Linked DNA regions of Verrucomicrobium spinosum DSM 4136 = JCM 18804. The protein of the gene in region 1 binds, or shares a complex with, the protein of each later gene. Links are inferred from orthologs where the notes say so. Each region holds a gene or a part of one and is shown on either strand. Other genes may lie near its edges.

The links.
Region 2: the proteins of dnaB (region 1) and dnaG are in contact, whole or in part, in a crystal structure (PDB 2R6A), measured with the Geobacillus stearothermophilus proteins. The link is inferred for Verrucomicrobium spinosum DSM 4136 = JCM 18804 from one-to-one orthologs. Residues at the interface, in WP_033016901.1 of Geobacillus stearothermophilus: Ser13, Glu15, Ala16, Gln18, Glu91, Leu92, Asp94, Ala95, Val96, Pro97, Thr98, Ala99, Ala100, Asn101, Tyr104, Tyr105, Ile108; in WP_049624496.1 of Geobacillus stearothermophilus: Lys456, Leu457, Leu458, Pro459, Ala460, Asn463, Ala464, Leu467, Leu535, Leu536, Ile537, Ala538, Gln544, Glu545, Asp548, Tyr549, His552.

Annotation. Positions count from the first base shown.
Region 1 is NZ_ABIZ01000001.1:5,201,988-5,205,226, reverse strand. What follows is about bases 1-2,923. They hold dnaB (replicative DNA helicase), read right to left. Parts: upstream 2,243-2,923; coding sequence 758-2,242; downstream 1-757. Other genes in these bases: rplI (50S ribosomal protein L9), read right to left, coding at 2,399-2,893. UniProt on the Escherichia coli protein: The main replicative DNA helicase, it participates in initiation and elongation during chromosome replication. Travels ahead of the DNA replisome, separating dsDNA into templates for DNA synthesis.
Region 2 is NZ_ABIZ01000001.1:5,820,051-5,823,249, reverse strand. What follows is about bases 317-3,199. They hold dnaG (DNA primase), read left to right. Parts: upstream 317-762; coding sequence 763-2,637; downstream 2,638-3,199. Other genes in these bases: rpoD (RNA polymerase sigma factor RpoD), read left to right, coding at 2,832-3,199; VSP_RS23575 (zinc/iron-chelating domain-containing protein), read left to right, coding at 317-682. In the rest of the region: VSP_RS23580 (hypothetical protein), read left to right, coding at 1-119; more of VSP_RS23575, read left to right, coding at 191-316. UniProt on the Escherichia coli protein: RNA polymerase that catalyzes the synthesis of short RNA molecules used as primers for DNA polymerase during DNA replication.

The DNA.
Region 1 (3,239 bases):
CGCGGGGGAGGGGATGGGCCCTCGGTCTGCCACAGTGACGCCGTAGTCACAAGATCTTGCAAGCGGGATGCGATGGCAAATCAGAGGGCGGGGTGCCAGCAAAGGGAGTGAGGGGATTCCGGTGCCGGTCCGTGACAATCGTCCCCTGACGGCGCTTCCAGGCTGGATGACGGCCAACCCCTCCAGCGCCGAATGCCGATTGCCGATTGCCAATCGGCGGCACAGCAGATTGGCAATCTGCGCTACGCTGCCGCCAGCGTTCACGCCCCAACCGGCCCGATCAAATCACTGCCCCGGCTCCGCAGCAGGGTTGGAGTATACGTGATCGAATCAGGAGTCGCAGAGTTGTTGAGGTGCTCGCGGTGAGACTCGATCTCCCGGCTGGATGGGGGCGGACGTCATGGGACGTGTGAGGGGTGATTCCGCTTGAAAGCGGTACTCCAACCCCGGCGCGGACCTCAGCCGACGAGAGGGGGACCCACACCGCCCTGCTGGAGACCTCGAAACACATCCGCCATACCCCCGCCACTCCCAAGCCGCCCCAATCTGACGCACTGCCCCATTACATGCCGCCGTTGTTTCCTCGGTCAGCAGAGAGGGAGGTGCTACGGTGCAGCGGTAGTGAAGGAGGCTGAACCACCAACTCCCGCAAGCTGACGCCACGTCCCCACTATCATCCAGCCCCAACACCTTGACCACTGACGCACTGCCCACTGACGCACTGCCCACTGACGCACCGGACTACTGACGCACCGGACTACTGCCCCTCATCCGGATCGGGCTCGCGTTCGAGGAATTTCATGTACTCCGCGATGAACCTCAGCGGGACGTCATCGGTGGGGCCGTTACGGTTTTTGGCCATGATGAGGACGGCTTTGCCTTTTTTGGCTTCTTCTTCCTCCTCGGTGCCGACTTCGGTCTTGCTGCCGGCGTAATCGTCACGGGTGAGGAGGCCGACCATGTCGGCGTCCTGCTCGATGGAGCCGGATTCACGAAGGTCGCTCAACATGGGGCGGCCGCCTTTGCGCTGCTCCACGGCCCGGTTGAGCTGGGCGAGCACGATGATGGGCAGGTCCAGTTCCTTGGCCACGCCTTTGAGGCCGGCGGAGATTTCTGCGATTTCAATCTGCCGGTTCTCCTTGGCTCGCTTGGACCCGGAGGTCATGAGCTGGAGGTAGTCGATGGTGATCAGGCCGATGTTGTGCTGCTTCTTCAAGCGGCGGGCCTTGGCGCGGAACTCCATGATGTCCAGGCCGGGTGTTTCATCGATGAAGATCTCTGACTTTTGAAGCTGGCCACACGCGGTGGTGACGGCGCGCATCTGCTCACGGTTGAGCAGGCCGCTCTTGAGCTTGCTCATGTTCACGCCGGCGCGGCCGGCAATGAGGCGCTGGACCAGCACGGAGGCGCTCATTTCCAGGCTGAAGAAGGCCACGGGGCGCTGCAGTTCCACCGCCACATACTCGACGATGTTCATGCAGAATGAGGTCTTGCCCATGGAGGGACGGGCGGCGATGACGAAAAGCTCCCCGCCTTGCAAGCCGGTGCTGAGCTGGTCGAGCTTCCGGTAGCCGGTGGAGAGGCCGTTCATCTGGCCGGGGTTGAGCAGGAGGTGCTCAATGGTATCCACGGCCTCCATGATGTGCTGACGCAGGGGCTTGATGGTATCGCGCGACTCTGTGTCCTCACGGACGCTCAGCATGCGCTGCTCCACGCGGTCGAGCAAGAGGGGGACGTCCTCCTGGTACTCGTAGGCGTTTTGAATGCTCTCCGTGCAGGCGCTGATGATACGACGCAGCAGGTGCTTGTCGTGCAGGATGCCTTTGTAGTACTCGTAGTGCGCCGGGGTGGGGACGAAGGAGTAAAGATCCGCGAGAGTGGCGGGCCCGCCGATCTTGTCGATGAGGCCCTTGTCGATCAGGTAGTGCGACAGGGAGACGAGGTCGATCGGGCGACCGTCGTTGTTGAACTCTCGCAGCACCTCATAGATGAGGCGGTTGGCAGGGTGGTAGAAGGCTTCGACCGGGAGGGTCGTCAGCGCATCGTTGATGAGGTCCGTCGGGTTCTGCAGGAAGCAGGAGAGCACGCCTTTCTCCGCGTCATCGCTGAAGGGCATGGCGCGGTTGATGTCACTTAGGGGATCAACCTCTCCCTTCTTTTTGCCTTGGCCTCCTTTTTGCAGCGCCGGGGCATTGGCGGCTGCCGGGTCAAACGGGGTGACGTTGGAGGCGGGCTCTGGCATGGGGCGGGGACGATGCTAATCGAAAATCAATGGACGAGCGAGAAGGAAACGCTGTGAATTTATGTGAACAACACAGAGAAAAAGAGACCCCGCACAGATATCTGTGCGGGGTCCAAAAAACAGCAGGTAAACGGAGGCAGCTGGAAAAGCCCTCGCTTATTCCTCAGTCTCTTCAGCTTCGACTTCAGTGCCGTCAGCAGCGGTGACGGTGATCTTGAGGAAGCAGTTGACTTGAGCGTGAAGCTTGACGGGCACTTCGAAGGTGCCGGTGCTCTTGATGGGCTTCTCGAGCTCAATCTGGTGACGGTCGAGTTCCACTTTGGCAGCGCTCTCGGCAACGGCCTTCTGGATGTCGATGGTGGTGATGGAGCCGAAAGCCTTGCCAGCCTGGCCGGTTGCAAGCGTGAGCTTGAGCTTCAGGCGCTTGAGCTTGGTGGAGATCTTCTCAGCTTCTTCGATCTCTTTGGCCTCACGCTCCGCGCGGACCTTCTTGAGGGAGTCCAACTGGCGGAGGTTGCCCTTGTTGGCAGCATAGGCCTTGCCCTGCGGGATCAGGAAGTTGCGGGCGAATCCGCCTTTCACTTTCACAACGTCGCCCTCGGCACCGAGATTGGCGATTTTCTCCTTCAAAATGATATCAACGGTGGGCATACGATTGCTGGTTGGGTAGAGTGGGGCAGGGAGGATACCCAGCTAGGAAAGGCTGTCAAATGCTGGGTGAAGTTTTTGGGGGTTGACCGTTCCCAGGGGTTTGGTTGGAGGGGCATTCGTGCGACATGGAGGTGTTGATGGCGGTGGGGAGAAAGCGGATGCTACTGGCCTTCCCACCTGATCCTCCTCCTCGGAGGTACCCAGGGTTGACTCGCTTGAGGCTCGTCCAACCACTGGGCTGTGCTAAAAATCCCCTTCGGGGATCAACTTGTCGCCAGCGAAGGCGCGGTCATCCCAGGCGACGCTCAAGTCTTGTGTCTGGAGTCTTCCAGTCTTGTGTCTCCCC
Region 2 (3,199 bases), 620 kb from region 1 along the record:
GGTTGCTCACCCTGCACACGCTGTCGCTCATTTTTCGGGTCGTGTCCCGACGTCGGCCTCAATGGATCCCCAGCTTCGCCAAGGACAGTGCCATGGGGGTGGATACGGTGTTTAAATGAGAGGGGAAAGGGACGAGGGAGAAGGGATAAGGGGGAGTGGCAAATTGCAGTTTTTTGGGTAGGGTGGGCGGATGTCGCTCTCGGATGCTGAAGTACGCAGTGAAATGGCCGCCATTTATGCGGCTGTCGAGGCGCGTCCCCTGGAGAGGCAGTGCAGCATGCTCACGGAGTGTTGCCAGTTTCACCTCACAGGCCGGACCCCCATGCTCACGTTGGGGGAGGCCCGGTATGCGGCGATCGGCGTGCGGGCCAGTGGCCGGAAGAAGCTGCCTGTGCGTCCCAATGGGGACGGAGCCTGCCCGCTGCTGGGGCAGAATGGCCGCTGCATGATCTACCAGCACCGCCCGTTCGGCTGCCGCACTCATTTTTGCCCAGCTGCGGGTGGCCCCTATCCGCGGAAGCATCTGGCGGATCTCATTCAGCGCCTGGAGGTGTTGGATGAAAAACTCGGCGGTGACGGCCCGCGCCCAATCCAAGGAGCGGTGGAGGATGCCTTGGAAGACGGTGACGGAGCACGAGGTCAGCAGGTAGGGAGAGGGAAGAACAAGCGTGGCAAGCGGTAGGCAGGGTGGCGATTTTCTTGGGAGACTTTTTGTGACAACTTGCTGACGGAGTTTGTATCGTCGAAGCTGACACTTGGCGTATGGCTCGAATCCCGGAAGAAACGCTTCAACAAGTGCTCGCGGCCACGGACATCGTGGATCTCGTGGGGCGCTACGTGAAGCTGCGCCGGGTGGGGACAAACTGGCGGGGCCTCTGCCCGTTCCATGGAGAAAAAACCCCCTCGTTCTACGTGAATCCCGCGCGTGGCTCCTACCATTGCTTCGGCTGCGGGGTTGGGGGCACCGCCATCCGTTTTGTCATGGAGCATGATGGTCTCCAGTTCATGGACGCGGTGAAGCGTCTGGCAGACTCAGCCGGCATTCGCATCCAAGAAGAGGTGTGGGACGCCAATGCGGAGCGCACGGCCAAGATCCGCAACGGGTTGGTCAAACTGCATCGGGACATTTCTGCCTGGTTTCACCTGCTGCTGATGAAAGGGCAGGTGGCAGAGGAGGCCCGGGCCTATCTCAAGTCCCGTGGCATCAATGCGGCGACCGCCAAATCTTGGGAAATGGGCTACGCTCCCGCCTCGACGCCCATGCTCATGAAGTGGGCGGAGGAGCACAAGTACACGGAGAATCTGCTGGTGGCTGGAGGTATTCTGGCCCGGGGTGATGAGGATTCTGGTCGGGGAGGGCAAATCTATGCGCGTTTCCGACATCGGTTGATGTTCCCCATCCGCAACGACTACGGAGAGGTCATCGCCTTCAGCGGGCGGCTGCTGGATTCCAACGCCAAAGCTGCGAAATACCTGAACTCTCCGGAGACCATGCTCTTTAACAAGAGCAAGGTCCTCTTCGGCCTGGACAAGTCCAAGCGCGCCATCATCAAGGCGAACCGTGCAGTGGTATGTGAAGGCCAGATCGACATGATCATGGCGTTCGAGAGTGGGTTCGAGAATGTGGTCGCCCCGCTGGGGACGGCGTTCACGGAGTTTCACGCCCGGATGCTGAAGCGACATGCAGAGGAGGTGGTGCTTTGTTTTGACTCTGACAATGCCGGGTACAAGGCGGCCGAGCGCGCCTTCCACATCCTGGCACCCACTGGGCTGGTGGTGAAAGTGGCACCTCTCCCGCAGGGGGAGGATCCAGATTCGCTGATCCGGAAGGAGGGGCCTCAGGCGTTTCAGGCCAAGCTGGATGACGCCCGGGATTTCTTCGATCACATGATCGACTATGCGTCTTCCACCCGCAACATGGCGGAGACTCGGGAGAAAACGCGGTTTGCGGGGGACATGGCCACCATGATCCAGCTGCTGGACAACAACATTGCCCGGGACGCGGCCATTCAAAAGGTCTGCGTACGCCTCAATATCCTGGAGTCCGATTTCCGCAAGCAGGTGGCCCGGCTTGCCAAATCCATCGCCAATCAGCAGCAAAAGGCCGCGGCAGGCAAAAATGGTGGAAACGGGGCTTCGGGGTCAGGTGCATCTGGTGCCACAGACCGGCCAGAAGAGGCGGAACTGCCGCCTCCTCATCCCCATGCCCGGCAGATGATTCGTCTGGCGGTGACTTCTGCAGAGGTGCTGGCGCTCATTCGCACGCATGCTCAGCTGGATGCTCTGGCAGCAGTGCCGGGCTGTGAACTGCTGGAACTGGTGTTCAAATCCCAGTCTGACCTCTCCACCTCGGGAGGCTTGAGCGCCTTTCTGACCACTTTGACCCCGGCAGAGGAGCGCGCTTTCAGCCGTGTGGTGGCAGAGCCTCCCCAGCGGGTTTCCATCGAGACGGCACTCCAGACGCTGCAGCACATCGAATTCCAGGGGCTGGAGAACCTCTATCAAAATGTGACCACCAGACTCCGTCAGCCAGGGCTGGCGAAGGATGAAGTCATCCTGCTCCAACAAGAGGTGATACGGTTGAAGGGGGAAATCGGCGTCCGGCGCGCTCAGCTTCCCAGCAAACAAGATTACTGAGTGAATGGGGCTGATGAATTTTAGATTTGCATGACCCGCCAATTTTCAAAAATCCCACCACCCAGACGGAAAGAGTGATTTTCGGGCAAAAATGAACTGTTTCGCTCCTGAGATGGCTAAAGGCTTTCCTCAACTGTACAAAGAGTTCTTGACCGTAGCTCTAGGCTCCAGAAGATTCTTCCGCTTCCGGCTTCATGAGTGCATCTGCAAACCCCCAGCATACGGATTTGAACGAGGGTGCAACATCGGTTCCACCGACCCCGCATCGCCGTCGTCGTGGTCGTCCTCGTAAACATCCTTTGCCGGATGGTTCGACGCCCCCACCTCCGGCCCCCGTTCAGGTCAATGGCAAGCGTCGTCGTGGACGTCCACCCAAGTCGTCGCGCGCGTCTGAACCGCCGCCGCCCCAGCACGATGACATCAATGCCCCGGAGATTCAGGAGAAACTCCGCTTCCTGATTCGTCTGGCCAAGGAGCAGGACTACCTGACCTTCGACGATTTTAACGAGAGCCTGCCCAATGGCTTCGTCACCCCTGAGTTGATGGATGAGATCCTCATCCG